4 regions of the Pantoea sp. SGAir0418 genome follow, and region 2 is predicted to be linked to each of the others. Evidence: predicted binding sites of a transcription regulator. Region 2 holds the regulator's gene; each other region holds the start of a gene.

Evidence for each region. The regulator PurR, encoded in region 2, represses purine synthesis genes. The targets are predictions, from matches to a motif close to CANGCAAACGTTTGCNTG.
Region 1: the regulator PurR is predicted to act here: its motif matches at 1,737-1,754, upstream of guaD (guanine deaminase).
Region 3: the regulator PurR is predicted to act here: its motif matches at 3,597-3,614, upstream of C1N84_RS16975 (NCS2 family permease).
Region 4: the regulator PurR is predicted to act here: its motif matches at 5,694-5,711, upstream of pyrC (dihydroorotase).

What each region holds. Positions count from the first base shown of each region.
Region 1 covers NZ_CP027911.1:2,075,681-2,083,007, reverse strand. Annotated here, with positions in the region: gene C1N84_RS09555 (DUF1283 family protein) at 1-271, opposite strand, end outside; gene C1N84_RS09550 (YnfA family protein) at 405-731, shown strand; gene ydfG (bifunctional NADP-dependent 3-hydroxy acid dehydrogenase/3-hydroxypropionate dehydrogenase YdfG) at 777-1,523, opposite strand; gene guaD (guanine deaminase) at 1,897-3,255, shown strand; gene dcp (peptidyl-dipeptidase Dcp) at 3,306-5,357, shown strand; gene hpxO (FAD-dependent urate hydroxylase HpxO) at 5,409-6,566, opposite strand; gene C1N84_RS09525 (hypothetical protein) at 6,815-7,057, shown strand; gene C1N84_RS09520 (RES family NAD+ phosphorylase) at 7,063-7,327, opposite strand, start outside.
Region 2 covers NZ_CP027911.1:2,248,370-2,255,696, forward strand. Annotated here, with positions in the region: gene C1N84_RS10325 (alkene reductase) at 1-537, shown strand, start outside; gene gloA (lactoylglutathione lyase) at 639-1,046, shown strand; gene rnt (ribonuclease T) at 1,155-1,823, shown strand; gene C1N84_RS10340 (Grx4 family monothiol glutaredoxin) at 1,876-2,208, opposite strand; gene C1N84_RS10345 (C40 family peptidase) at 2,575-3,366, shown strand; gene C1N84_RS10350 (cytochrome bd-I oxidase subunit CydH) at 3,423-3,512, opposite strand; gene purR (HTH-type transcriptional repressor PurR) at 3,786-4,811, shown strand; gene punR (DNA-binding transcriptional activator PunR) at 4,808-5,719, opposite strand; gene punC (purine nucleoside transporter PunC) at 5,829-7,031, shown strand.
Region 3 covers NZ_CP027911.1:3,631,924-3,639,250, forward strand. Annotated here, with positions in the region: gene C1N84_RS16965 (LysR family transcriptional regulator) at 1-312, shown strand, start outside; gene C1N84_RS16970 (Na+/H+ antiporter) at 373-2,022, opposite strand; gene C1N84_RS16975 (NCS2 family permease) at 2,159-3,508, opposite strand; gene C1N84_RS16980 (glutathione S-transferase family protein) at 3,865-4,533, opposite strand; gene soxR (redox-sensitive transcriptional activator SoxR) at 4,577-5,053, opposite strand; gene soxS (superoxide response transcriptional regulator SoxS) at 5,153-5,581, shown strand; gene C1N84_RS16995 (YjcB family protein) at 5,826-6,107, shown strand; gene C1N84_RS17000 (ATP-grasp fold amidoligase family protein) at 6,162-7,112, opposite strand; gene C1N84_RS17005 (oligosaccharide flippase family protein) at 7,121-7,327, opposite strand, start outside.
Region 4 covers NZ_CP027911.1:2,458,247-2,465,573, reverse strand. Annotated here, with positions in the region: gene C1N84_RS11460 (oxygen-dependent tRNA uridine(34) hydroxylase TrhO) at 1-609, shown strand, start outside; gene C1N84_RS11455 (YceI family protein) at 654-1,229, opposite strand; gene C1N84_RS11450 (cytochrome b) at 1,231-1,803, opposite strand; gene solA (N-methyl-L-tryptophan oxidase) at 2,088-3,203, opposite strand; gene bssS (biofilm formation regulator BssS) at 3,310-3,564, opposite strand; gene C1N84_RS11435 (hypothetical protein) at 3,852-4,121, opposite strand; gene dinI (DNA damage-inducible protein I) at 4,266-4,511, opposite strand; gene pyrC (dihydroorotase) at 4,580-5,626, opposite strand; gene C1N84_RS11420 (lipoprotein) at 5,845-6,408, opposite strand; gene grxB (glutaredoxin 2) at 6,524-7,171, opposite strand; gene mdtH (multidrug efflux MFS transporter MdtH) at 7,261-7,327, opposite strand, start outside.

The sequences.
Region 1 (7,327 bases), 170 kb from region 2:
CATTAACGTTGTAGCTTTTTTCGCAGGCGTCGCGGGTATCAAAGGCCCGGTCTGCCTTATCGAACTCTTTCTCCACGCGGGTATTTACCTTGTTACGCAGGTTGCGCGTATCGTTCCACTGCTCTTTGCTCTGACGCGCCGCCTCGTTGCTGGCCGCGTTGTTGCCATCTTCGATAATCAGGCGATCCGTCTTAGCGACAGCCAGCGGCGCAGTCAGCAATACGCTGGCGGTCAGCGTGGTAGCCAGCAGGGCGGAAAACAGTTTTTTCATCGTCATTTCCTTTCGTTAACTCCAGCACAGCGCGCAGGGCGGCTGTCACAACACTGTCTGCCAGTATATCATCGCTGCTTCTTTGCTCACCAGCGGTGAGCGGTTTGTTTAACGATCAGAGAGACTTTGTATGCTGGTGAAAACCGCGCTGCTGTTTTTTATCACTGCGATTGCCGAGATCACCGGCTGTTTTCTGCCGTGGCTGTGGCTGAAGCGCGGCATGAGCGCCTGGCTATTGTTACCGGCCGCAGCCAGCCTGGCGCTGTTTGTCTGGCTGCTGACACTGCATCCGGCAGCCAGCGGCCGGGTGTATGCGGCTTATGGCGGCGTGTATGTGTTAACGGCGCTGATCTGGCTGCGGCTGGTCGATGGCGTCAAACTGAGTGCGTGGGATTGGGGCGGTGCGCTGGTGGCGTTCAGCGGCATGCTGATTATCGTTATCGGCTGGGGCAAGGCCTGAACCGGCCGCGCAGGGCGACCCGACGGGCCGCCACGCGCAGCTTGCTTATCCTTTAAACACTTTCAGTCCGGCGGTGGTTTGTGTCACCGGCATGATTTCCAGCGTGTTGATGTTGACGTGCTTCGGCAGCGTGGTCACCCAATAGACCGCTTCCGTCACGTCTTCCGCCGTCAGCGCTGTGGTGCCTTCATACACCGCATCCGCGCGGCCATCGTCACCTTTGAAGCGCACGTTCGAAAACTCGGTGCCGCCCACCAGGCCAGGCTCGATATCGGTGACGCGCAGCGCGGTGCCGTGCAGGTCGGTGCGCAGGTTGAGGCTGAACTGGCGCACAAACGCCTTGGTTGCCCCGTACACGTTGCCGCCGGCGTACGGCCAGCTGCCGGCAATTGAGCCAATGTTGACGATGTGACCGACGTTGCGCTCTACCATGGCAGGCAGCACGGCGCGCGTCATATACACTAGCCCTTTATTGTTGGTGTCGATCATATTTTCCCAGTCTTCAACGCTGGCTTTATGTGCCGGTTCGACGCCCAGCGCCAGCCCGGCATTGTTAACCAGCACATCGATATCACGCCATTCGGCGGGCAGGGCGGCGATGGCTTCTTCGATAGCCGCGCGGTTACGCACATCCAGCTGCACGGTGTACAGGTTGTCGCCTAGTTCCTGTTTTAATTCCTGCAAACGCTCAGCACGGCGTCCGCTAGCGATCACTTTGTGACCTGTAGCAATGAAGCGGCGGGTGATACTTTGACCAAAACCGGCGGTAGCACCGGTAACAAAAATAATCATCTCACTGTTCCTTATACGATTTCAGGTTCTCTGCCACACCTTAGCATTAACCCCGCAGCGGCGCTCCTGAAAAGCGTGAGCGGCGTGTTGCAGAATCTTTCCTGCACGTTTGCGGTGCAGCCCTGCACCATGAGCGTGCCCGATCAGGTTCATTTTCCCGGCGTATAACGCCAGCGCAATGCGCAAGGGCAATACCACGAACAGGCAATCGGTTACGCATACGATTGCCTGTAATTTTTGCGACGATAATCGCGCTGAAATTGTGTATTCATCTGAATTTAAAGTGATTGTTGGATGGGCTTGCCTGGCATGCGGTTTGCAATATCTTTGCTATATCTATCTGAAACCTGCATTACACCCTGAAGGAAGCGTCATGTCTGACTCTGTTGTAACCCGCCTGCGCGCCAGTTTTTTTGATTTCCCCGCGCTGGCCGACCAGCCCGATGGCCTCGCCGACCAGGCTCGCTACCTCGAAGACGGTCTGCTGACGCTGCGCGACGGCAAAGTGGTGAGTCTGGAGCGCTGGCAGCCGGCACATCAACACCTGGAATCAACGCAGGTGATCGATCTGCGCGGCAAGCTGATCCTGCCGGGGTTTGTGGATACCCATATTCACTATCCGCAGACCGAAATGATCGGCGCGTTCGGTGAACAGCTGCTGGAGTGGCTCAATCAGTACACTTTTCCGGTCGAGAGCCAGTACCACTGTGCGGCGCACGCGGCGCGCATGTCAGCGTTTTTCCTGCAACAGCTGCTGGCCAACGGCACCACGACTGCGCTGGTGTTTGGTACGGTGCATCCGCAATCGGTAGACGCGCTGTTCAGCGCCGCCGAACAGCTGGAGATGCGGCTGATTGCCGGCAAGGTAATGATGGATCGCCACGCACCGCCGGAACTGACCGAAACGCCGGCGCAAAGTTATCAGCAGACGCGTGAGCTGATTCAGCGCTGGCACCAGCGCGGGCGTCTCGGTTATGCGCTGACGCCGCGCTTTGCGCCGACCTCATCGCCGCAGCTGCTGGAAAAAGTGCAGCAGCTGAAAAACGAGTTTCCCGACACCTGGCTGCATACCCATCTCAGCGAAAATCAGCAGGAGATCGCCTGGGTAAAAACGCTGTTTCCCGCCCATGACGGCTATCTTGATGTGTATCACCAGCATCAGCTCACCGGCAAACGCAGCGTATTTGCCCACTGCCTGCATCTGGAGGATCGCGAATGGCAGTGCCTGCATGACACCGATTCGGCGATGGCCTTTTGTCCGACCTCCAACCTGTTCCTCGGCAGCGGGCTGTTCAATCTTAAACGCCGCTGGCAGCAGCGCGTGCGCATGGGCATGGGCACCGATGTTGGCGCCGGCACTACCTTCAATATGCTGCAGACGCTGGGTGAAGCCTATAAGGTGGGGCAACTGCAGCAGTACAAACTCAGCGCTGCAGAAGCGATTTACCACGCTACGCTGGGCGGCGCCCATGCGCTGGATCTTGATGACAAAATCGGCAACTTCAACCCCGGTAAAGAGGCAGATTTTGTGGTGATCGATCCTGCCGTATCACCACTGCAGCAGCTGCGCATGGCCAACAGCGACGATATCCATCAGCGTTTGTTTGTCCTGATGACGCTGGGTGATGACCGTAACATCGCGCAAACCTGGGTCAACGGTAAGTGCGTGTGGCAGCGGGAAAGCCATACGCACGCGCAAGGTTGTTGCCAGGCGACGAAACTGCCAGGATAAAAGCATCCCGCCGCAGGTGGCTGCGGCGTTGCTGATTATCAGGAGCGATAATGACTTCACGTGCCAATCCGTTTTTTAACGTCAGCCCGTTGCCGTACCAGACACCGCCGTTTGATCTGATCGACGAAGCGCATTTCCTGCCGGCGCTGGAAGCCGGAATTGCCGAAAAGCGCCAGGAAGTGGCGGCCATTGCCAGCAACCCCGAGCCGGCAACCTTTGCCAATACCTATGAAGCGCTGGAGCGCAGCGGTAGCCTGCTAAACCGGGTGTACCCCGTTTTTGCCGCGATGACCTCAGCCAATACCAGCGAGCGGCTCCAGCAGGTTGATGAGCTGATCACGCCGCAGCTGACGGCGCTCAATGACGAAATCTACCTTAACCCGGCGCTGTTTGCGCGGCTCGACAGCGTGTATCGGCAGCGCGGCTCGCAGTGCCCGGATGCCGAAGCGATGCGGCTGGTGGAAGTCACCTGGCAGCGCTTTCAGCTGGCCGGCGCCAGCCTGAGTGAGAGCGATAAAGCGCAACTGCGCGCCTGTAACCAGGAGCTGGCCAGTCTGGGCACGCGTTTCGGTAACCGGCTGCTGGCGGCAACTAACGCCGCGGCTTATACCGTCAGCAGCGCGGCGGCGCTGGACGGCCTGTCGCCGGCGGCGCTGGCACAGGCGAAGGATGCCGCCGAGGCGCGCGGGCTGCACGACGCATGGCTAATCCCTCTGCAAAATACCACCCAGCAGCCGGTGCTGCAGTCGCTGACGGTGCGCGCCACGCGCGAAGCGCTGTTTCAGCAGGCGTTGACGCGCAGCGAGCAGGGTGACGACAACGACACGCGCGCCATCGTGTCGCGCATGGCGCAACTGCGTGCGCAGCAGGCCAGTCTGCTGGGCTTCGACAGCTTCGCAGCATGGAGCCTGCAGGATCAGATGGCGAAAACGCCGGAAGCCGCCCAGTCCTTTATGCGCAACATCGTGCCCGCCGCGACGGCGCGCGCCGGGCGTGAAGCGGCGGATATTCAGCAGCTGATCGCCGATCAAAACCACAGCTTCCCGCTGCGCGCCTGGGACTGGAATTACTATGCGGAACAGGTACGCACCGCGCAATACGCGCTGGACGAAGGGCAAATCCGCCCCTACTTTGAGCTCAACACTGTGCTGGAAAAGGGCGTGTTCTGGTGTGCCAGCCAGCTGTATGGCATTCGCTTTGAACAGCGCCACGATCTGCCGGTCTACCATCCCGACGTCAACGTTTATGAGATTTTCGATGCCGACGATGCACCGTTAGCGCTGTTCTACACCGACTTCTTCACACGGGATAACAAGAGCGGTGGCGCATGGATGGGCAATTTCGTCGACCAGTCGACGCTGCTGGAAAGCCGGCCGGTGATTTACAACGTCTGCAATTACAGCAAGCCGCAGCCCGGTCAGCCGGCACTGCTCAGCTGGGATGAGGTGATCACGCTTTTCCATGAGTTTGGCCACACGCTGCACGGCCTGTTCGCCACCCAGCGCTATGCCAGCCTGTCCGGCACCGCCACACCGCGTGATTTTGTCGAGTTTCCGTCGCAAATCAACGAACACTGGGCCAGTCAGGATCAGGTGTTTGCCCACTATGCACGTCATTATCAGACCGGTGAAGCGATGCCCGCTGCGCTGCGCGACAAAATGGTGCGCGCCGCGAAATTCAACAAAGGCTATGACATGACCGAACTGCTGGCGGCGGCACTGCTTGATTTGCAGTGGCACTCGCTGTCACCGCACGATAATCCGCAGGATGTCAGCCATTTTGAGCAGCAGGCGCTGGCGGCGGAGAATATTGCCCTGAGTGCCGTGCCGCCGCGCTATCGCTCCAGCTACTTCCGTCATATCTGGGGTGGCGGCTATGCGGCCGGGTATTACGCCTATATCTGGACGCAGATGCTGGCCGACGATGGCTATCAGGCGTTTGTCGAGCGGGGCGGTCTGACGCGCGAAAATGGTCAGCGCTTCCGTGAGCAGATTCTGTCGCGCGGTAACAGCAGCGATCTGCAGCATCTGTGGCTGGCCTGGCGCGGTAAAGCGCCGGACATCGGGCCGATGCTGAAACACCGCGGCCTCGACGAGGCGTAACGCGCCGTAACCGAAGGGCCAGCCAGCGGTGCAGCTGGCGGGCCTGCACGCTTATCCCAGCGGACCGCCTTCAATGGTGTCACACATGCCGGCCAGCACGCGCTCGCCGGTTTCCTCTTTCAGTCCGGCATACCATTCCGCGGTGACCGCCGCATCTTTGGCGTGGGTGACATCACAACGCTTGCGCGCTTTCAGCACCAAATCACGGGTGCGCGCCACGCGCCGCGCTTCATAGCGCAGCAGCCCGTCCTCAATGCCCAGCGAGTGGGCGGTCAGGGTTTGCGCCAGTACCACCGCATCTTCCATGGCCGCACAGCCGCCCTGACCGATATCCGGCGTGGTGCTGTGTGCCGCATCCCCCAGCAGCGCCACACGCCCTCTGACAAAGCGGCTGAAGGGTTCGATATCATGAATCTCCACGCGATTGGTGGTTTGTGCGTCAATGCTGGCGATCAGCCGCTGGACCGGTTCGGCCCAGCCGGCAAAATAGCCGCGCAGATCGTCTTTCACCGTTGCGCGATCCTGCGCCAGCCCTTTCGGCAGCGGGACATCAAAGAAAAAGTAGAAGCGGTTACCGCTCACCGGCATCAGCGAGACGCGCTTGCCCTCGCCGACAAACGTGGTCCACTGATCGGCGGGCGCGATGCTCTCATCGATGGTGACCAGGCCATTCCAGTTAACGTAGCCTGCGTAGCGGCGCTCGACGTGTTCGCCCAGCACGTGATGGCGAATCACCGAGTGGGTGCCGTCGGCGGCCACCATAAAATCCCCTTCAGCCTGGCTGCCGTCATCAAACCAGGCGGTCACGCCGCTGGCATGCTGCTCCACCCGCACAACGCGTTTGCCAAAGCGGATGCGTTCGCGGCCGTAGCTGTCGATCAGCAGCGCCTGTAACTCTGCGCGTGCGACCGGATAAGGATACTCGCCGACCTGCTGCACCAGCGGTGACAAACTGAAGCGGGTCAGGGTGCTGCCGCTGTGGCCATCGTTGTAAGCCATAAACGCCATATTGCCGCCGAGCGCGCGCAGCTGTGCCTTGAGACCCAGCGCATTGAGGCACTTCACGCCGTTAGGCCAGATAGAGATGGCCGCGCCGACCGGTTTCATCTCTTTCACCGCTTCATACACTGCGGTGCTGAAACCCGCTTTTTCCAGCGCCAGCGCCGCGCTCATGCCGCCGATGCCCGCTCCAATCACAATCGCTTTCATTACCGTCTCCTTTACTGTGCACCCTAAGCCCTGCAACTTTTGTACCATCTTGCAGGGCCAGGATGATGATGAGTTAAAGCATTGAAAATAATGATTTCTATTCTGGCTGGGTTAGACGCTGCTTCAGCAATGGGCGCAGATGCTGCACCTTAACAGGGCATCATCAGGCGGAAGGTGAACCAAAGGTTTCACGCTGGCAATCATCCGGCCAGCGTTCATACTCTCTACATCCATCCTGCGAGGACTGAATGATGAAGTGGATAATGATGTTATTGCTGCTGAGCAGCCTGAGCGCAGCGGCGCAAACACTGTGGCAGCCGGAGAGAAAAGGGGATGTGCCGCAGCTCACGCCGGTAGCAGCGAAGTGTGATGTCTCTTCCTGTCAGCAGAACTGTTACGTGCAGCAATCGCAGTGCAAGAATGACAACGGCGGCGGCTGTGGCTCGCTGGCGCAGATTTGCGTACAAAACTGTGCCAGCCAGTGCCGCTAGACCGTTTACGGATCGTCTTTGATACGGCGATCGATGGCGAAGGGAGCGGAGGTCGCTGTGGCAATCAGCGCGGCCGCGGCCGGGTGATCGGGGTTAAACAGCGCATTATCTTCGCCGGTGAGGATGCTGGGTACCGTCATCAGCAGGGGAAAGCCGTTGTGCGGATCGAGAAACGCCGCGCCGATGGCCTGCGTCTCCTCCTGCTGCTGATATTTTTCCCAGCCGGCTGGCAGCTTACTGCTGTCGAGGGCGATGATGTCGGACTCCGGT
Region 2 (7,327 bases):
CTGATGCATCAGTTCCTCGCACCGGGTTCTAACCAGCGTACCGATGAATACGGCGGTTCGATTGAGAAGCGCGGCCGTTTCGCGCTGGAAGTGGTCGATGCGGCAATTGCTAACTGGTCAGCCGATCGCATTGGTATTCGTATCTCGCCAATCGGCGCCTTCCAGAATCTGGAAAACGGTCCGGATGAAGAAGAAGCGGCACTGTGGTACATCAGCGAACTGGGCAAGCGCGGCCTCGCCTACCTGCACCTGTCTGAGCCAGACTGGGCGGGCGGTAAGCCTTACACCGATGAGTTCCGCCAGAAAGTGCGTGCCGCCTTCCCGGGCGTGATTATCGGTGCCGGTGCCTACACCGTGGAAAAAGCGGACGATCTGATTGCGCGTGGCCTGATTGACGCGGTGGCCTTTGGCCGTGACTTCATCGCCAACCCGGACCTGGTAGCGCGCCTGCAGCAGGATGCACCGCTTAACCCGCAGCGCCCGGAGAGCTTCTACGGCGGCGGCGCGGAAGGTTACACCGACTACCCGACACTGTAAGTCAAACGTGGCCGCAGCGGATGTGCGGCCGCGTGCTTTCTTCAGGGCATTCCCTCGCTATACTAAGCGGGTTCCCTGATGACTTTTAAAAAGAGGATGTTATGCGTTTACTTCACACTATGTTACGCGTTGGCGATCTGCAGCGCTCCATCGATTTTTACACCCGCGTGCTGGGCATGCGCGTGCTGCGTCAGAGCGAAAACACCGAATACAAATACACCCTGGCTTTCGTGGGTTACACCGAAGAGAGCGAAGGTGCGGTCATTGAGCTGACCTACAACTGGGGCGTGGATAAATACGACCTCGGCAATGCCTACGGCCACATCGCGCTGGGCGTGGATGATGTCGCGGCAACCTGCGACCGCATCCGTCAGGCGGGCGGTAACGTCACGCGTGAAGCCGGCCCGGTCAAAGGCGGCAGCACCATCATCGCTTTCGTGGAAGATCCGGACGGCTACAAAATCGAGCTGATCGAAAACAAACACGCCGGTCACGGCCTCGGCAACTAATGCCGTTAGTCAGCCTGCTAATTTGCGGGCTGACTTCCCTCTCCTGCTGCACCCTGCGCCGATTTTTGCCATAATGCGCGCTGCCCCATTTCCTGCAATGAGATCCTGATGTCTGAATCGAACGCCTTAAACGCTCTCCATCAACGCTTCCGTGGTTTTTATCCTGTGGTGATTGACGTTGAAACCGCCGGTTTTAATGCGCAAACCGATGCGCTGCTGGAAATCGCCGCCACCACGTTAAAAATGGATGAGGATGGCTGGCTGCACCGCGATGAAACCCTGCATTTCCACGTGGAGCCGTTCGAAGGGGCGATTCTCAATCCCGAAGCGCTGGCGTTTACCGGCATCGACCCCAGCAATCCGCTGCGCGGCGCGGTGAGTGAATATGAGGCGCTGCACGCCATATTCAAAATGGTGCGCAAAGGCACCAAAGACAGCGGCTGTAACCGGGCGATTATCGTGGCGCACAATGCCACCTTTGATCATAATTTTCTGATGGCGGCAGCAGAGCGCACCGGCATGAAGCGTAACCCGTTCCACCCGTTCGCCACCTTTGACACCGCCGCGCTGAGCGGGCTGGTGCTGGGACAAACGGTGCTGGCGAAGGCCTGTAAAGCGGCGGGGATAGATTTTGACAGCACTCAGGCGCACTCGGCGCTGTACGATACCGAACAGACCGCCACGCTGTTTTGCGAACTGGTGAATCGCTGGAAACGCCTCGGCGGCTGGCCGCTGGCGGTGAGTGAAGAGCCGGCCGAAGACGATGCCTCGGCCTGAGGCCCGTCAGACCGCAGCCAAAAAAAGGCCGACACTGCTGTCGGCCTTTTTCTTATTCTGCTTCTTTGTGCTTCTCAGCGGTCTCTTTGATCAGCGGTTGCAGTTCGCCGCGCTGGAACATCTCAACGATGATGTCGCAGCCGCCGACCAGCTCGCCATCCACCCACAGCTGCGGGAAAGTTGGCCAGTTGGCGTATTTCGGTAACTCAGCGCGGATATCCGGATTTTGCAGAATGTCTACGTACGCAAAGCGCTCACCACAGGCAGACAGCGCCTGTACCGCCTGCGCAGAGAAACCGCAGCTTGGCAGTTTCGGCGAACCTTTCATGTACAGCAGGATCGGGTTTTCTGCGATCTGGCGCTGAATTTTTTCAACAGTACTCATTTTTGCCTTCCTTAATCCTTCACTTCGTGTTTGTTTATTGTAGCGACTTCGCCCCGCGACTGAAAACGGGATTTTGCCTTAGCCGGCGCATATCGCCATGTTTGTTAAGTTCGCGCGCCACGAATAACATTTTCATATCATTAATAAGCATTAATCAATTAATAATTAGCAATAATTCCGCTGGGTTAAACAGCTGAAATCGCTCATTTTTGCCCCACTTTCAGTACCGTGACAGATTAATGGAAAAAGACCTTACCTTTTGCAAAAAAAGTGGATTAGAATTGCCCCGGTGCTGATCGTCGATCAGATTTTTCTAACTTTACCGCGGTCTGGCTTCCTGCCGACGGCTTAACCTGTAACCGGACTATGCGTTTACTGATTACGCTTTTCATACTGGCTTTTGCCCAACTGTTCTTTAATGTGGCGGCGGCTTCTCCGCATGCGCCGGTTAATGCCAGTTTGCAGAAAGCGGAGAAAAAGAACGCGCGTGAAGATGAGCGTCGCAAACGACGCCCGGTGAAAACCACCAGCAAAAAGTCACGCCTGACGTCAGTACAGAAGTTCAGGCTGAAAAAACAGCAGAAAAGCGAAACGGTACTTCAGCACACCACGCAGCGCAAATCCTCACTTAAGCTCAGTGCGAAAAAATATGGTCATCAGCGGCTGGCGAAAAAATCGCGTGACGTTGCCGTTGATGATGAAGTGCAGCAGCTGAGCGGCATTAAAATGAGCAAGGCCCACCGCCTGCGCTATCAAAAAGCACGTGAAACCGCGATGACGAAACTGATGGGCCAGCTGGGTAAACCGTATCAGTGGGGAGGCACCTCACCGCACACCGGTTTCGACTGCAGTGGTTTAGTGTGGTACGCCTACAAAGATCTGGTGAAGTTTAAATTTCCCCGTACCGCTAATGAGATGTATCACCTGCGCGACGCCGCGCCGATCAAGCGCGAGATGCTGGAGAAAGGCGATCTGGTGTTCTTCCGCATCAACAACCGCGGCACCGCCGACCATGTCGGGGTTTATCTGGGCAATGGTAAATTCATTCAGTCTCCGCGCACCGGTAAGGACATTCAGATTAGCGCGCTGGGCGAGGATTACTGGCAGAAGCATTACGTTGGCGCGCGCCGTATGATGACGCCGAAAACCGTGCGCTAACCTCAGCGTTGCGCAACAAAAAAGCCGGTGGCTGTTCAGCAGCACCGGCTTTTTTATTAATGCAGAATGGCGGTAAAGCTAAAGGCAATAATCATCAGCAGAGCAGCGGCGGTGGTGGTCAATGCCAGTTTTAAATCGGTACTCATCACAACTCCTTAGTCACACAGTTTGCATGGTTAAATAATTTTCGCACAGTGATGGGCAAAAATCTCGTGTTATCCGCCCCGGCTTGCTAGAATCGCCGCCTTTCGTTGCGCAACAGATTTAGCGCATGCTGCATTGACAGCCTGCTGAAGGATGTTTCCCTGCCCGATTAAGCAGATTAGCCCTGATATTCAGGGCGCAAAACCATTAGCAGACGCAAACGTTTAACAATATACTTATCAGTAAGTTGCGATAAGCCCAGGAGTACCATTTTCATGGCAACCATTAAAGATGTGGCGAAACGCGCCGGGGTCTCAACCACCACGGTTTCGCATGTCATCAACAAAACGCGTTTTGTCGCGGAAGAGACGCGTAACGCCGTATGGGAAGCGATTAAAGCGCTGCACTACTCACCGAGCGCGGTGGCCCGCAGCCTGAAGGTGAATCACACCAAGACGCTGGGCCTGCTGGCGACCTCCAGCGAAGCGCCCTACTTCGCCGAAATTATTGAAGCCGTGGAGAATCACTGCTTTGAGCGTGGTTACACGCTGATTCTCGGCAACGCGCATAACGATCTGCAAAAACAGCGCGCTTATCTTTCGATGATGGCGCAAAAGCGCGTCGATGGCCTGCTGGTCATGTGCTCCGAATATCCCGACGATCTGCTGCAGATGCTGGAAGAGAACCGCAATATCCCGATGGTGGTCATGGACTGGGGCGAATCGCGCGGGGACTTTACCGATACCGTGCAGGACAATGCGTTCCACGGCGGTTACCTCGCCGGGCGTTACCTGATTGAGCGCGGCCATCGCGACATCGGTGCCATCCCCGGCCAGATGGAGCGCAACACCGGTGGTGGCCGTCATGCGGGTTTTCTGCAGGCGATGCAGGAAGCGGGCATCAGCGTCCGTCCCGAGTGGATTGTGCAGGGTGACTTCGAACCGGAGTCAGGTTATCAGGCAATGCAGCAGATCCTGAACCAGAAACAGCGCCCGACGGCGGTGTTCTGCGGCGGCGATATCATGGCGATGGGCGCGATTTGCGCGGCCGACGAGATGGGACTGCGCGTGCCGCAGGATATTTCGGTAATTGGCTATGACAATGTGCGCAACGCGCGCTACTTCACCCCGGCGCTGACAACCGTGCACCAGCCGAAAGCGCAGCTGGGGGAAAAGGCACTGGAGATGCTGCTGGACCGCATCACCAGCAAACGCGAAGAGCCGCAGACCATTGAAGTGCAGCCCACGCTGATTGAGCGCCGCTCCGTGGCCGATGGCCCGTTCCGCGATTACCGCCGTTAAGCCGCCTTCTCGCTGAGCCACTCGTGGTTCAGCGTCTCCGCATCGCCCAGATATTCCAGTAACCACGCCAGCGCCGGTGACGCGCGCTGCTCAGACCAACTGACGCAACACGGGCTGTCCGGAAACGGCTGCGGCAACGCCAGCTCCACCAGCGCGCCGCTGTCCAGCAGCGGGCGCGCCAGGTGGCCCGGCACCATGCCCACGCACAATCCGGCCTGCAGGCAATCCAGCCCGGTTTCCCACTCCGGCACCACCAGCCGCCGCTGGTTATCCAGCGTCCACGTCATGCGGCGCGGCAGCGCGCGCGACGTATCTTCCAGCACCAGCGACGGCCAGGCGCGCAGGGTTTCGTCATCCAGCTGCGGACTGTGGGCCAGCGCATGCTGCGGACTCACCACGCAGCGCCAGTTGAGCGCGCCCATATCCTGAAAGGCGAAGCGGCCGCCGACCGGAATGGCCTGGGTGGCGCCAATCGCCACATCGACACGACCATCAGCCAGCGCGTCCCACACGCCGTTAAATACTTCGTAGCTGATGATCAGCTCCATATCGGGGAAATGGCGGTAAAAATCCTTTACCAGCTGGCGGGTACGCTGCGGTTTGACGATGCAATCTACCGCGATGCTGAGCTGACCGCGCCAGCCGTTAGCCAGCTGCTGACATTGACGGCGCGTGGCCAGCATTTTTTTGATAACAGAACGCCCTTCACGCACAAAATGCTCGCCTGCTGCCGTCAGCACCACTTCGCGATGCTGCCGCTCAAACAGCGGTACCGCCAGCCAGCCTTCCAGCTGGCGCACGGTATAGCTGATGGCAGAGGGCACGCGGTGCAGCTCCTGCGCCGCCGCGCTAAAACTGCCGGTGCGCGCAACCGCGTCCACCACTTCAAGCGCATATTCTGACCACATAATTTTCCCTTCAAAAATTTTAACAGCACCCTGCAAATATTAGCGTTTCACAAAGCCCGCTGCCCCCTTTTACACTCCCCGCCGTTCAACCTGCCGAATGAGAAAAACCATGCTGTCATCCAAAGGATTTCTGCCTTACCTTGCCGTGCTGAGCATGCTCGGCTTTCTGGCCACCGATATGTATTTACCCGCCTTCGGCGCCATGCAGCGCGACTTTGCTTCCGCACCGGGCACCATCAGCGCCAGCCTGAGCCTGTTTCTGGGCGGCTTTGCCTGTGCGCAGGTGCTGTGGGGCGTGCTGTCGGACCGCTTCGGCCGTAAACCCATTCTGCTGGCGGGCCTGAGCCTGTTTGCGCTGAGCTGTCTTGCCATGCTGTGGGTGACTAACGTCTGGCTGATGCTGGCGCTGCGCTTTGTGCAGGCGGTAGGCGTGTGCGCCGCGGCGGTGAGCTGGCAGGCGCTGGTGGTTGATCGCTATCCGCAGGCCAAAGCCAACAAAGTGTTTGCCACGATTATGCCGCTGGTGGCGCTGTCACCGGCGCTGGCGCCGCTGCTGGGGGCCTGGCTGATGGCCCATTTTCACTGGCGCGCCATTTTCCTCGCGCTCACGCTGGTGACGCTGGTGTTGCTGTTCGGCACGCTGAAACTGGCCAGCTCGCCGCGTGCGCGCCACAACAGCGCGCCGCAGCCGGGCTGGCTGACGCTGCTGGCGACGCGTATTTACAGCGGTAACGTACTGATTTATGCCGCCTGCTCCGCCAGTTTCTTCGCCTGGCTGACCGGCTCGCCGTTTATCCTCGCCGCCGCGGGTCTGAGCCCGGCGGACATTGGCCTGAGCTATATTCCGCAGACCATCGCCTTCCTGCTGGGCGGGTTTGGCTGTCGCGCACTGCTGAACCGTTTTCAGGGTGCGCAGCTGCTGCCGTGGTTGCTGATGATTTACAGTCTGAGCATTCTGGGTCTGTTTGCGGTGGCGCTGATCACCACGCCGCCGCTGGTGGCTCTGCTGCTGCCGTTCTGCGGCATGGCGCTGGCCAATGGCGCGATTTACCCGATTGTGGTGTCCAGCGCCCTCGCCCCGTTCCCGCAGGCCACCGGCAAAGCGGCCGGCCTGCAGAATCTGCTGCAGCTGGGCTTATGCTTCCTCGCCAGCCTTATTGTATCCGCCGGTCTGCAGCAGGCGCTGTTACATACCACGCTGGTCATGGTCGCCACGGTGATCCTCGCCTGGGCCGGTTTCCTGTGGCAGCGCAGCGCCAACGCACAAAGTGATATTGCTCACGCTTCCCGTCCCTGCGAAGATAATTGCTAAGGCAACGATTATCGTTAGCAAACTAACGATAAGCCATTGAATACTGACCTGCGTGAGCATATACTCAGTGGGTCAGCATTTCTGCAACAAATCAATAACATAATGATCGTATTTTTTAGCGACACTGTCGCTGGGATGGCGTCTGCACGATATTCACCTCCGGAGTTGTGGCAGACATTTCTATTCAGATTCATACCTCTGTAGTACGTCGGCTATCTGGCGCACGGATTTTCCGTGAGTTCTCTCACAGGCCTGAGGAATTTGACTATTCTTTTTCTCAGGTTCAAATCGGAAAG
Region 3 (7,327 bases), 1.4 Mb from region 2:
TTTTCGCTTAACCGCCAGCTGATGAAAGCGTTTCAGCGCCAGGGAGTGATGCCGGATATCGCGCTGCGCAGCGCGCAGTGGGATTTTCTTGCCGCGATGGTGCAGGCGGATATGGGGCTGGCGATCCTGCCGGAGCCGATCTGCCAGCGGCTGGATAAACAGGCCTTGCTGTGGCTGCCGCTGGAGTCGGAGCTGCAGTGGCGTCTGGGGCTAATCTGGCGCGAAGGCAGTTATCTGTCGCGCAGCGCGCAGGCGTGGATTGCCTGCTGCCGTGAACACTGGCCGGATAACGCGCCACGGCTATCGCTGTAACAAAGCGGCCGCCCTGTCTGTCAGGCGGCCGCGGGATCGGAGAGCAGCAAAACGCGGCGGCTATTCCTCTTTTTCTATCAGCAACGCTTCCAGCAGGTCGAGATCGCGCAGCAGGCGCTGCATGGTCTCGTTGGAGATCTGCTGGGTGGCGCGCAGATGATAAACCTCGGCACGCTCGGCGCGCAGCGCGGTCAGGCGGAAACGGCGCTCCAGATTTTCCGCAAACAGCGCCTGTTCCATATCATCTTTGCCATCGACGCGACGACGCAGATTACCAATCACCCGCAGGCTGACCTCTTTCAGCAGCTCAGGATCGATGTTCTCTTCAGCGTCGTTTTCCAGTCGCTGCTCCATTTTGTGCAGGCTTTCGATCGCCACGCCGGCCATCGCGGCACGCGCGCTCTGGATTTCGCGACGGTGCCCCACTTTGTCGTGGCTCTCCATGCCGCGCAGCAGAATCGGCAGCAGAATCACGCCGACAAACAGCGAGAACAGAATCACGCCGGTGGCGATAAACACCAGTTCGTAGCGCGCCGGAAAAGGTTCGCCGTTGCTGAGTAACAGCGGAATCGACAGCACACCGGCCAGCGTGATAGCACCGCGCACGCCAGCAAAAGAGGCGATCAGCAGTTCACGCAGCGAGTAGCTGGAGAACTCCAGCGGCTTCTTCTTCAGCAGGCGCAGGCTGGTGCGCTTCATGATCCACAGCCAGCCGAAGCGCACGATCATCAGTGCCGCATAGACCAGCCCGACGTCGGCGAACAGCATCCACAGCTCGACGTTAGGATCGGCGTTCGCCTGAGCAATCGAGGTGGAGAGAATGTCCGGCAGCTGCAGGCCCAGCATCAGGAACACCATGCCGTTGAACACAAACTCCAGCATCTGCCATACGCTGTTGGCGCGCAGGCGCATTGCCAGCGGTGCCTGACGGATGATGCCGGAACGGGTGATGGTCATACCGGCCGCTACCGCCGCCAGAATGCCGGAGACGCCGAGGTGTTCAGCAATCAGATAAGAGGCGAACGGCAGCAGCAGCAGCAGTACGGTTTGCGTTGCCGGGTCGTCACCGCTCCAGCGGCTGAGCAGGCGCAGCGAACGACCGTACAGCCAGCAAACGGCGACACCGGCCACCAGGCCGCCAATCGCCACTTTAAGGAATTCGACACTGGCGCCGCCCCAGGTGAACACCATGGTGCCCATCGCCACCGCGACGGCAAACTTGAGTGACACCAGGCCCGACGCGTCATTCATCAGCGCCTCGCCCTGGACAATCGACATGATCTTTTTCGGGATGCGCCCTTCGCCGACGATGCCGGAGAGCGCCACCGCATCGGTCGGTGACAGCACCGCCGCCAGCGCGAACGCCGGAATCAGCGGAATGCCCGGCACCAGCCAGTAAATCAGGTAGCCGATACCGACCACGGTAATCAGCACCAGCACCAGCGCCAGGCCGATAATTTCACGGCCGTGATGCAGAAACTCGTTGATCGGCGTTTTCCAGCCATCGGCAAACAGCAGCGGCGGAATAAACAGCACGAGGAACAGTTCGGGGTCAAAATCGACGTGCAGACCAAAGGTTGGCCAGGCCAGCAGCGCGCCGGCCGCGATCTGTACCAGCGGGAGCGGGATCTGAAACGGCAGGATACGTGCCGCAACGCCGGACAGCGAAACCACCAGCGTCATGATGAGAATAGTAAAGAAGATTTCCATGCTTTCCTTAGGCGAATCATATTAATCGAAGCGATGTTGCGTCGGAAAGTGTAAAACAAAACGCCGCCCGGCGGGGCTACCCGATGTGCGGCGTGTGCGATAAAGAGAATAATTCGGACTGACGCCCGGATTGCGGTCAGATAGCCCAGCCGCCCGCGTAGAACGCCACCAGCGCCACAGCAATCACCACCGTGCCAGCGTTGAGCTTGCGCCACTCGCCGGCAAACAGGCGGCCAATCACCAGCGCGGCAAAGCCGAGCATGATGCCGGTGACGATGTTGCAGGTCAGTACGATGAATACCGCCGTCAGCAGGCCAGACATCGCATCGACGAAATCATTGAAGTCGATTTTGGCCACGTTGCTCAGCATCAGCAGGCCGACATACATCAGCGCGGGTGCGGTGGCATAGGCCGGAACCAGATAAGCCAGCGGCGACATAAACAGAATCAGCAGGAACAACAGACCCACGACAATCGCTGTCAGGCCGGTTTTACCGCCGGCGGCAGTACCCGCAGCGGACTCGATATACACTGCGGCGGGCGAGGCACCCACCAGTCCGGCAAACAGGCTGCTGATAGAGTCGGTGGTCAGCGCGCGACCGCCATTGATAATCTGGCCCTCTTTATCCAGCAGGTTCGCCTGCCCGGCCACCGCACGAATGGTGCCGGTGGCGTCAAACACCGCGGTCATCACCAGCGCCAGCACGCTCGGCAATACCACCGGCTGCAGCGCGCCCATGATATCCAGGCTAAACATTGCCGACTGGCCGCTGGCATCACGCAGGCTCGGCATGGCAAACAGCCCCTGCCACTTTACCGCCGGGTCGAAAATCAGCCCAAGCAGCGAAATCGCAATGATGGTCAGCAGAATGCCGCCCGGTACCCGCCGTTTTTCCAGACCAAAAATCGCCGCCAGCCCGATCAGCGCCATGATCACCGGGAAAGAGGTGAAGTGACCAAGCGCCACCGGCAGGCCTGCCGCCGGGTTTTTTACCACCAGACCAATGCCATCGGCGGCAATCAGTAGCAGAAACAGGCCGATGCCGACGCCGGTGCCGTGCGCCACGCCCATCGGCAGGTTACGCAGAATCCACGCGCGAATGCCGGTCACGGAAATCAGCGTGAACAGCAGGCCCATCAGGAAGACCGCGCCCAGCGCCACCGGCACGCTAATGTGCTGGCCCAGTACCAGGCTGAACGCGGTGAAGGCGGTCAGGGAGATGGCGCAGCCAATCGCCATCGGCAGGTTGGCCCACAGTCCCATGATGAGGGAGCCAAAGCTGGCCACCAGACAGGTAGCGACAAACACCGCCGTCGGTGAGAAGCCCGCTTTACCGAGCATGCCAGGAACCACGATGACTGAATAAACCATCGCTAAAAAGGTGGTGAGGCCAGCCAGCACTTCCTGCCGCACGCTGCTGCCGCGTGCTGAAATGTGGAACCAGGCGTCCAGTTTTCCCCTGGCCGGGCGTGATTCGCCAGACATAGTTATTCCTCTGTGTTTTTTAAGATATAGGTCACCGCGCGGCTCGCGTTTGCGCATCATCCTGGTGAAGATGTCTCAGAGAGAAAAGCAGGCAAACGATTACGTGGCCGCGTATTCCAGGTCAAAAAGGGGTGACGCGGAAAAAAGGCAAACGATTATCTGGCGTTTGGGGTGGCGTTTTCAACTGCTAATCACCTGGCAGGCAGGATAATGCGCAGCTCTGGCGCCATTATGGCTGGCGTTACGCTAGCGGGAGCAGGAAATCACGGAGGAAAAAGGCTGGCATTTCAGATGGTTTGCTGCGGTGCCGCGACAGCGCGTCGCGGCGTCCTGTTTCGTTGCGTTACCGCTGCGCCTCAGCCGTTATTGAACTGAATCGGGCCGCCCTGCTCCAGCGCGCGCTGCCACGCGGCGCGCTGCTGCATATTCTCCAGCCAGCGCGCCGTGGCGGGCATCTCACCCAGCGCGCCGCGCATCTGCAACGCCAGCAGCGGAAAACTCATCTGCACATCGGCAATGCTGAAGCGTGAACCGGCAAAAAAGCGCTGCTGGCTCAGATGCTGCTCAATCACGCGCCCGTGGAGCGCCAGCTGCTTGTTCAGCCACGCTTTCTGAATGCCTTTACTCAGCGCCACGCCGGCCGGGCGCAGCAGCCACGGCACCGGCTTTTTACCAAGCTGAGCAAACACCAGCTTCATCATCAGCAGCGGCATCAGCGAACCTTCAGCATAGTGCAGCCAGTAACGCGCCTGAATTTGCTCCTCTTCCTCATGCAGCGCCAGCAGATGCTCGCTGTCATACTTTAGCTGCAGATATTCGAGGATGGCGCCCGATTCGGCGATCACCCGATTGCCATCGGTAATCACCGGCGATTTACCCAGCGGGTGCACTTTCTTTAATTCGTCCGGCGCCAGCAGGGTATTTTCCCGCTGATAGCGTTTGATTTGATACGGCACCGCCAGCTCTTCCAGCAGCCACAGCACCCGATGAGAACGGGAGTTTTCCAGATGGTGAACGGTAATCATGCGCGATTCCTTGCTGCTAAGGGTTGGCATCTAGTATAGCGGATTAACGCTGCGGCTCGTCCTGTTGCGGATCGAGCAGGACCGCTCCGGAGCCCTGCTGTCCCAGACGGTCACCCGGATTGCGCAGCGGGCAGTCGCGCATCGACAGGCAGCCGCAACCAATGCAGCCGTCAAGATCGTTGCGCAGACGCGTCAGGGTTTCGATGCGTTTATCCAGCTCTTCGCGCCAGTGCTGCGTCAGCGCGTCCCACTCCTGCGTCGACATGCGCTTATTCGCCGGCACGTGCATCAGGCTGTCGCTGACCGTCGCCAGCGGAATCCCGATGCGCTGCGCAATTTTGATGATCGCCACGCGGCGCAGCACATCACGGCTGTAGCGGCGCTGATTACCGCCATTGCGCGTGCTGCTGATCAAGCCTTTGCTTTCATAAAAGTGCAGTGCCGATACCGCCACGCCGCTGCGTTTCGCCACTTCGCCCGGCGTCAGCACCGGTTTCGGGTAATTGCGTTCTTTTTTCATTTAGGGCCTTTACCTCAAGTTAACTTGAGGAATTATACTCGCACCCCAGCAAAACAGCGAATTTCAAACCAGGCGATAACCTTGCAGAAGGAACAGGCTATGATGCAACAGGAAATCATCCATTCACTGACTAACTGGATCGATCAGAATCTGGATAAAACATTGTCGATTGATGAAGTGGCGGCAAAATCGGGTTACTCGAAATGGCACCTGCAGCGTATGTTCCGTACGGTTACGAAACAAACGCTGGGTGGTTATATTCGTGAACGCCGTCTCACGCTGGCCGCCGAAGCCTTGCGTCAGACGCAGCGTCCGGTATTCGACATTGCGATGCAGTACGGCTACGACTCGCAGCAGACGTTTTCGCGCGTGTTCCGCCGTCAGTTCTCGCAAACCCCTACCGCTTATCGTCACAGCATGCGTCGCCAGGCGATGGTGCAGCGTCCGCGTCTGGTCAACTTTGACTGCAGCGAAGGCATGAACAGCTTTGCCCAGCGCACCACCGGCGAGTGCTGCCCGGTACGCTGAAGTCAGTGCGCCCCACGCGGGCGCGCCTTTCCCCTCCTCTTCACCTTCCTCCAGCCCTTTCTTTGCCTGCCATACCAGGTCTAAATTTTGTTCAAATTTTCAAATCCAGTGATATAATGTGACCCAAGTCACAGATTCAAGCTGTATGAAGACGACAGAAGGGCTTCCCTGACCTCCCTTTTCTGCCGCCAGTGATGTCCGATGAATGTCAGGGATATTACTGATCTCAAGAGGTTTTTCGCCGATGGCTACGTTAACTACCAGTCTGATCGTCATGCGTTGGGAACTGCTCAGCGCGGTAATGATGTTCTTCGCCAGCACCATGAAAATTAAATTGCGTCAGAACAGCCACCACGTGATGGCGCTGATGTGCGGCGGCGTGGGCGTAGCGATGTCATGCTGGTTTGTTACCGGTCTGCTCGGCATTACGCTGAGCATGGAAAACGTGCATAACTTTATGTCCATCACCAAAGAAGCGTTTATTCAGGTGATGAGCCAGACACCAGCCGACTGGCCAATGCCGTAAACGCGGCGCATAAAAAACCCCGCTAAGCGGGGTTTTTTATTTTGCTGTGTGATTTCAAATTTTCTTCAATACGGCTGGAAGTGGCACTTCCGGCACCGTGACGTCCGATCTCTGCGTATCGCGACGATCCTGAATCCACATATCACCCATCATCTGATTAAGTCCCCGATCCAACCCGGTGACCAGCCCGGCGCCTGGCGTGAACGTCAGCTCACCGAAGTAGATCTGTTCGCCATCGATATACCAGTCCACGCGCACATAATCGAAGTCGCTGGCCAGCGTTTTACTCAGCGCCAGCGCGTGCTGCAGCTGTGGCAGCAGCGGTGACACATCCAGCCCGGTATCACGAATTTTGTGATACGCCTCGTTAAGATTGTTGACGTAAAAGTTCATCGACAGCAGCGGATTACAGCGGTTGTAGATCACCTGCAGCACATATTCAAAATTGCCGTCGCGCTTGTTGAACATGTGAAACTTGTAATCGATCGGCGCGGTTTTGCCATCGCCGATGTACTTCTCTACCAGAATGCGCGGCTTAATATAGCGATAGTGAATCTCGCGCGCCTCGTTGGCGAAGTCGGTCTTCAGCCAGCGCTGGCAGTCGCTGATAATCTGCTGTTTTTTCAGCGCATCCGGTTCTTCCAGCAGGATCTCGACCATGTTGGAGCCGTGATTCGGCTTAATAACCGTGTTCTTCCAGCTCGGCAGCGTATGCAGTGAGTGCGGATCGCTGGTCTCATAAACCAGCGGAATCAGATACTCACTGCCCACCTTTTCGGCAATGTACTCACGCACCGAAAACTTGTCCGACAGGCGGCCATAACACTGGTAGTCGCCGTAGACGAATTTGCGATACAGCACTTTCTCATTGAACACCTTCGGCTGACGCAGGTTCGGCAGCTTACGGAATTTGTGAAAGTAGTAGATGCGATCCTGGTAAGCCCAGGGCATCTTTTTGATGAAATACTGTACGCTTCTTCTGAGTTCGTCTTTCAACCTGATCATATCTGACCTCATTTGTAGGTTTTGTAGTTGAGTGAGGAAACCTGAATTTTTTGGATGACGCCGTTTTTGAAGAAGTAATTCATTACGGTCAGGGACAGTAACTCCGTGATGAAGACGCTCCAGGCGGCACCCATGATGCCGTAGCCCTGGATCAGCCACCACGACAGCGGCAGGCTGATGACCATCAGACAAATGATCTTCTTCAACAGATAGTT
Region 4 (7,327 bases), 210 kb from region 2:
GCGGTGTTTGTGGATATGCGTAACCACTACGAATACGAAGTGGGCCACTTCGACAACGCGCTGGAAGTGCCAGCCGATACGTTCCGCGATCAGCTGCCGATGGCGGTGGATATGCTGCAGGCGCAGAAAGACAAAAAAATCGTCATGTACTGTACCGGCGGCATCCGCTGTGAAAAAGCCAGTGCGTGGATGAAGCACAACGGTTTTGATGATGTTTACCACATTGAAGGGGGCATCATCGAATATACCCGTCGCGCGCGCGAGCAGGGTTTACCGGTGCGCTTCAAAGGCAAAAACTTCGTGTTTGACGAGCGCATGGGCGAGCGTATCTCTGACGATATTCTCTCCAGCTGCCACCAGTGTGGTGCGCCGTGCGACAGCCACACCAACTGCGTTAATGACGGCTGCCATCTGCTGTTTATTCAGTGCCCGAGCTGTGCGGAAAAGTATCAGAACTGCTGCAGCCCGCTGTGCATGGAAGAGTCGAAACTGGCGCCGGAAGAGCAGCGCGCGCGCCGCGCTGGCCGTGAAAATGGCAACAAAGTGTTCAATAAATCGCGCGGTTTACTCAACATGACCATGGCGATCCCCGCGCCGGACAAAAAGTAACGGCTTAACAGCCTGGCGCATTGCCCGCCAGGCTGTACTGCTGATTACTGACGCACACCTTCGACTGAAATGATCAGCTCGGCTTTTTGCGAGGCCGGACCGAGATCTTTGCTGATGTTAAACTCTTTCAGCACGATTTCGCCGCTGGCGGCAAAGCCGGCGCGATAACCGCCCCACGGATCCTTGCCTTCCCCAATCAGCTGCGCATCCAGCGTGATCGGCTTCGTTACGCCGTTGAGCGTCAGGTTGCCGGTGATCTTATAATCCTTGCCCTGTTTTTTAACCTCAGTCGAGCTGAAGCTGGCCTGCGGAAATTTGCCGGTATTGAGGAAATCCGCGCTGCGCAAATGCTTGTCGCGCTCGGCATGGTTGGTATCGAGGCTGTTGGTATTGATGGTCACGTTGACCTTGTCCGCGGCCGGATTGGCTTCATCAAAGGTAAAGCTGCCATCAAAATCTTTAAAGCTGCCGTACAGCCAGCTGTAGCCAAGATGCTGAATGCGGAACTGAACAAACGCGTGCTGACCCTCTTTATCAAACTTATACTCAGCCGCGCTGGCACTCAGGCTGGTCGAAAAGAGGGCAGCGGCGCTGAGCGCCAGCAGGGTTTTCCTGATCATATTACTTTTCCTTTTCAGAGGTTAAGGGGATGCGGTAACCGAGCATCCGTTTCAGCGTCATGTCGCGATCGACAAAATGGTGTTTCAGCGCGGCCAGGGTGTGCAGGGCAGACAACAGCACCAGAGCCCACGCCAGCCATAAATGGACCTCACCAGCGACATCGGCCTGCTCACCCGCGCCGCTAAACAGTGCCGGTACCTCAAACCAGCCAAACACTGAGACCGGCTTGCCGTCTGCGGTAGAGATCAGATAGCCGCTGATCAGCAACACCAGCAGCAGGCCATACAGCAGCCAGTGCGCAGCATGGGCGGCACGGCGTACGTGCGGCGAGTAACTGTTGAGCGGTGCCGGCGGCGGCGATATCACGCGCCAGCACAGGCGCAGCAGCAGAGCAGCAAACAGTAAGATGCCGATGCCTTTGTGAATCTCAGGGGCGCTGTGATACCAGCCGTCGTAATAGCCAAGTCCGACCATCCATAAACCCAGCGCGAACATACCGTAAATCGTCAGCGCCATCAGCCAGTGCAACGCAATGGTTAACGCACCGTAATGCCGTGGAGAATTACGCCACATAGTTAAGCCGTTATCAGGAAATAAGTGGTAATGAGAATCTACAACCTGAAATAGAAAATCAATCATCCTTACTTTTCTATAACTTTGAATTTAGGGGTTCGATATATATGGCGAAAGGCTGGCGGTGTAATTCAATAATTCTGAATAAATAAGCAAATAGCCGTTTTAGCCCTGGCGGCTATGGCTATTGCTAAACCAAATGCGCCATAAACGCGGGCGGAAAGTAAATCTGTGTCAGGAAAGGTCAATGGCTGCCAGTGCGCTCTGCACCGGCAGCAACACGATCAGGCAAAACGCGTAAGTGAGAAGGGCGTGAGGTCAAAGGAGAACGGTTTATTCTGCGCAAATTCGCTGGCCAGTTCACCCAGCACGCTGGCGAATTTAAACCCGTGGCCGCTCAGGCCGGTGATGATCAGTCGGTCAGGCTCGCCGGGCAGGGTATCGATAATAAAATCTTCATCCGGCGTGTTGTCATAGCTGCAGGCTTCACCATGCAGGCACACGCCTACGCCTGGCAGAAACTGGCGCAGGAAGCTAAAGGCTTCGTTACCGTCAGCGGCGATGCTGCCGAACGGTTTGCGGTCTGCTGGCGTCTTCATCGGCTGACCGCCATCGTGGCGTCCCACTTTCAGGGCATTATTGTCTGCCGGGAAGCCGTAGAAATGGCTGCCATCCGGCATCTCTACCGTAAAGCCGGGGAACTGGTTATTTTCGCTGTAGCGCCCATCGGCCTGATACCAGGCAAACACCTTGCGCACCGGCGTAACGGGCAGATTGTCCACCAGCTGACTGACCCAGGTGCCGGCGCTGATCATTAGCTTGCGCGCGCGGAATACGCCATCGCTGGTGGTGACCTGCTGCAGATCGCCCTCGCGGCCAATCGCGCTGACCGGGCAGTTAAACAGCTGCGCGCAGCCGGCCTGTTCCGCCAGCTGCACCCAGCTGCGCACCGCCTGTTCACATTTCAGGAAACCTGAGTTGGGCTCAAATACGCCTACGTAGCCGTCCGGAACGCTAAGCTGCGGCCAGCGTTTACGCACCTCATCGGCCTGTAACACCTGCACCGCTAACTGCCAGCGGTTAGCACTGTCGATTACGTTGTGAATGAAATCCGAGCTGGCCGGCGCCAGATTTAGAATGCCGCTACGGTGCATGATGCGTTCGCCGCTCTGGCGTTCCAGCTCATCCCATAACGTCTGGGCGCGCAGCACCAGCGGCACGTAGCGTTCACCTTCGCCGTAAGCGTGACGAATCAGGCGGGTTTCGCCGTGATGCGTCCCCTGGCTGTGGGGTGGGTGCGCGCTGTCGATCATCAGCACCGACAGGCCCGCCTGGGTTGCGTAGAAACCCGCGGCAGCTCCGACGGAACCACTTCCCACCACAATCAGATCATAAACCATGACGACATCACTCCTGCAAAACGGCGATTTTTTTCAATAGCATATCAAAAGAGTGCGCCCATGAAAAAGGCACCCTGTAGGGTGCCTTTTCACGCGATGGTGATGATTAGTGCTTGCGATTATCGCGTAGGTATTGCTCAGTGGACTCGATCTTTGCAATGCCAGCTTCGAGGATAGAGATAAACTGTCTGGCTACGTCAGTTGTCAGCCAGTATGTTGGGCCCACGTCAGCTTCTTCTTCTTTCTGGTCCTGCGATGATAGCGAGTGCAGGCGGATCATCATGGCGTCATAGCTGTCAACGGTGCTGATATCCCATCCCACCAGCGGATGGGTCTGGATGACGTCTTTACTTCTGTCCATTATAACCTCCTTATTACTCGTTAAACGAAGTGCTTTCGAGGTTCAATGCGTCTGTATCTTGCACTAGCGAGATAATTATAACATGGAATTAACAGTACAGTAGTTAAAAAGTGTGGTGACTAAAAACACAGCAAAATAAAAGCAGCCAAAAGCCGGTTTTCAACGAATAAATAAACGCCTTACGCAGCTGGGTATTTATTGTCGCAGCGCAACGTGTCGTCATACCGATTATCGGCATCTCAGCATTAAAACTTTAACGGGCTAAACGCCAGGGTAAAAATCTGAAATTATCCCTGCGACTCGGCAGGCAACTGCCCTTTGCGTCGATGGATCTCGTCCGCCAGCCGGGCAAAATGCTGCTGTAACTGAGCGTCATGATTCTGGTTTTGCGCTTCGAGCGTCAGATTGTGAGCCAGCAGCTGGCTGGCGCGATCGTCCAGACAGAAGGTCAGCGTAGCAAAGGCATTTTCCAGCACGGTCAAACGGCGTTGCTGTTCAGCAATGAAGGCCAGTAATTCCCCAAACGTCATCGCCTCTTCTGGTTTTTCAGTAGTCATGTGCAACACACCTCCTGTAAGCACGACGAGGCAAGAATAGGACATCGTTTAATCAGAGTCTAGCTGGCGCGGGTTTTTCTGGCGAGCGGGAAATAAAAACAAAAAAGCCGGGCGGCGGGCCCGGCAAAAACGGCACAGTGGCGGTTAATCGGTAATAAACCAGTCGTCAGCGCTTTCCCAGGTTTCCTGCAAAATATCGCTGATGCGGTCGCGTGATTCTTTACAGCCGCCAAACACGCTGAGCTGGTTACCACCGGCATAGCGCACTTTGACGTGATGATTGTCGTCGGGAAAATCGCGGGAGATACGGCGAGTGAGTTCAGCGCTCAGTGCATCCAGTGCACCGGCGGGAAGGGGCTGAGTCTTTGCTACGGTAATTTCAACACGCATAAACGCCTCCGGGATAATATACTGTTTATTTGTACAGTATAAAATTCCCGAAGGCAAGCGGCAGATGATTATTCTTTGATGCGCCAGTTAAGGGTTTCACCGGCGAGGAACGGAACCAGCGTATCGTCAGCGACCGTGATGCTCTCCTGCACCGTCCACGGCTCACGCACCAGCGTCAGGGTACCGTCGTTGAGCGGCAGGCCGTAGAACCTGGGGCCGTTCTCAGAGCAGAAGGCTTCAAAATGCTCCAGTGCGCCAAGCTCTTCAAACACGGTCAGATAAGCGGGCAGCGACGTCGGCGCATTAAATACGCCGGCACAGCCGCAGCTGGCTTCTTTCAGATGGCGCAGGTGCGGTGCCGTGTCGGTGCCCAGGAAGACACGACGGTTGCCGCTTGCCACCAGGTTACGCAGCGCTTCCTGATGAATGTTGCGCTTCAGAATGGGCAGACAGTAGAGATGCGGGCGCACGCCGCCCACCAGCATGTGGTTGCGGTTGAACATCAGATGCTGTGGCGTAATGGTCGCGCCAAGCAGTTCATTGCCGGCGGCCACATACTCCGCAGCTTCCTTCGTGGTGATGTGTTCCATCACCACTTTCAGGCCCGGGAACTGCTGGCGCAGCGGCTGCAGCACGGTTTCGATGAAACGCGCTTCACGATCAAAGATATCAATGTGCGCATCGGTGACTTCGCCGTGCACCAGCATCGGCATACCGATTTCCTGCATGCGCTCCAGCACGCTGGCAATGGAGGCAATGTTGGTGACGCCATGGCTGGAGTTGGTGGTGGCGTGTGCCGGATAGAGTTTTGCCGCCGTAAAAATACCGCTGAGGAAGCCGCGTTCGATTTCGTCCGCATCGAGCGAATCGGTGAGGTAACAGGTCATCAGCGGCGTGAAGTGATGCCCAGCAGGCAGCGCCGCCATGATGCGTGCGCGATACGCTTCGGCAGCCGCAACGCTGGTGACCGGCGGAACCAGATTTGGCATGACAATCGCACGACCATTCACCGCGCTGGTATAGGGCAGCACTGCATTGAGCATCGCGCCATCGCGCAGGTGGATGTGCCAGTCGTCAGGGCGGCGAATCGTGATTTGCTGGGGTTGGGCTGTCATTGAAAAAGGCTCCGGCTGAGGTGAAAACGAAATGGCTCGTTTAGGCCGGGGACTAATCATAAGGGGGCGGGCAACCGTTTGCACGGGATTTTGCAGTGCGGGAGAGAAATAACCGCAGGCGCGGCAAATTGCGTAGCAGCGTGGCAGGCGCGTGCAGAATCATGCCGGCATCCTGCCACGCTATGCATGGCCGCCACTGAGAACGGCCGCTTGCAACGTTAATCGGTAAACGGAATCACCAGTTGGCCAGGCTTCACTTCCAGCCCTTTAGCCAGTTTCTTCGCCAGCGCCTCGCCTTTGCTGCGGTCGGCGCTTAGCACGTAGGCGGGTTTTTCATTGAAATAGCGCTTGAGGGATTCGTCCAGATACGGCGTAAGGGTTTTCATGATCGACGCCATCTTCTCAGGTTGCACCTGTGCGTCGACGATTTCGAGGTCCTGCAGATAAATGGCGCCCTGCTGCGCGTTATACACCGGTTGCGCTTTCATCTTCAGCTGCATTTCGGCCTGCTGCGGACCAAACAGCGAGCTGACGTTGATGTTGGCTTTACCAGACAGCGTCACTTTGCCGGGTTCTTCGCGGCCAATCTGGCTGCTCAGATCGGTCAGTACAATATGGGCATTCACCAGCCCGGACACGCCGATGTCTTTCTCGTAGTTGTTGCGCTTTTGCAGCGCCTGATTCACTTCCTGCTCGCTGATGGTGTATTGCGTCAATTGGTTACAGCCGCTGAGCAGCACGGCAAAAAACAGGGCAAACAGCCCGGGAAACGCCTTCTTCATGATTTCTTCTTCCTGGTTGATACGGCCAAACAGCCTTAAGCCTGCCTGATTCAGGGCCAGGTGTCACCAGGAGAGAGATGAGAAACGCAGCCGCGCGCTTCTCATCACAGCGCCATCAGGCCGCAATCGACGACAGCAGATTCACCTGCGTCTGTTTCGCCATGTTATCGCGGTAGTCGGCGACGCGGCTCGGCCATTCGATACCGGAAACCAGCGTCAGCGAGCGCAGCAGCGGAAACAGATGAATGTCATCCTCAGACAACTCGCCGTTCACCGCATTGGGTTTGACGATCAATTTATCCAGCTGGCGCAGATCATCACTGATATTTTTGATGAAACCCGGGGCATGCTTACGCAGTTCGGCAAAGTCACCGAGGCTGGCCTGTTTCTTTTCGCGGAAGTAATCACGCGCTTCGGGGGTGGCAAATTCAGCAAACGCGGCCTCAGCGATGCGCGGCAGCAGCAGCTTGTTGATGTAGCCATTGACCCGTCGCAGCCAGTCGGCGATGGCGGGATTTTGCTTGCCGGTCAGCAGCGGCTGGCGATCCTGATTATCGACAAAGCGCACGATATCCATGCTCTCTGGCATCGCACTGCCATCGGCTTTTTGCAGAATCGGCGCCATTTTCTGGCCAATCAGCTTTTTCGGCGTTGCTTCATCGTCATTGAGCATCACAATCAGCTCAACCGGCAGGTTTTTCAGGCCAAATATCATGCGTGCTTTGACGCAGAAAGGGCAGTGATCGTAGATGTAAAGTTTCATCCCGTTTCTCCTGTGATTCTCAGGGTGACGGAGGTCACCCTTTTTCCGGACGTGCGGGAAGTATGGAAGAGAACGCCTGAACCGGCAAACTAGCTGCTGAAGATCGCTGGTGCCACCTGGCGCGGCTGGAACTGCCACCATAGCGCCAGCAGCGTG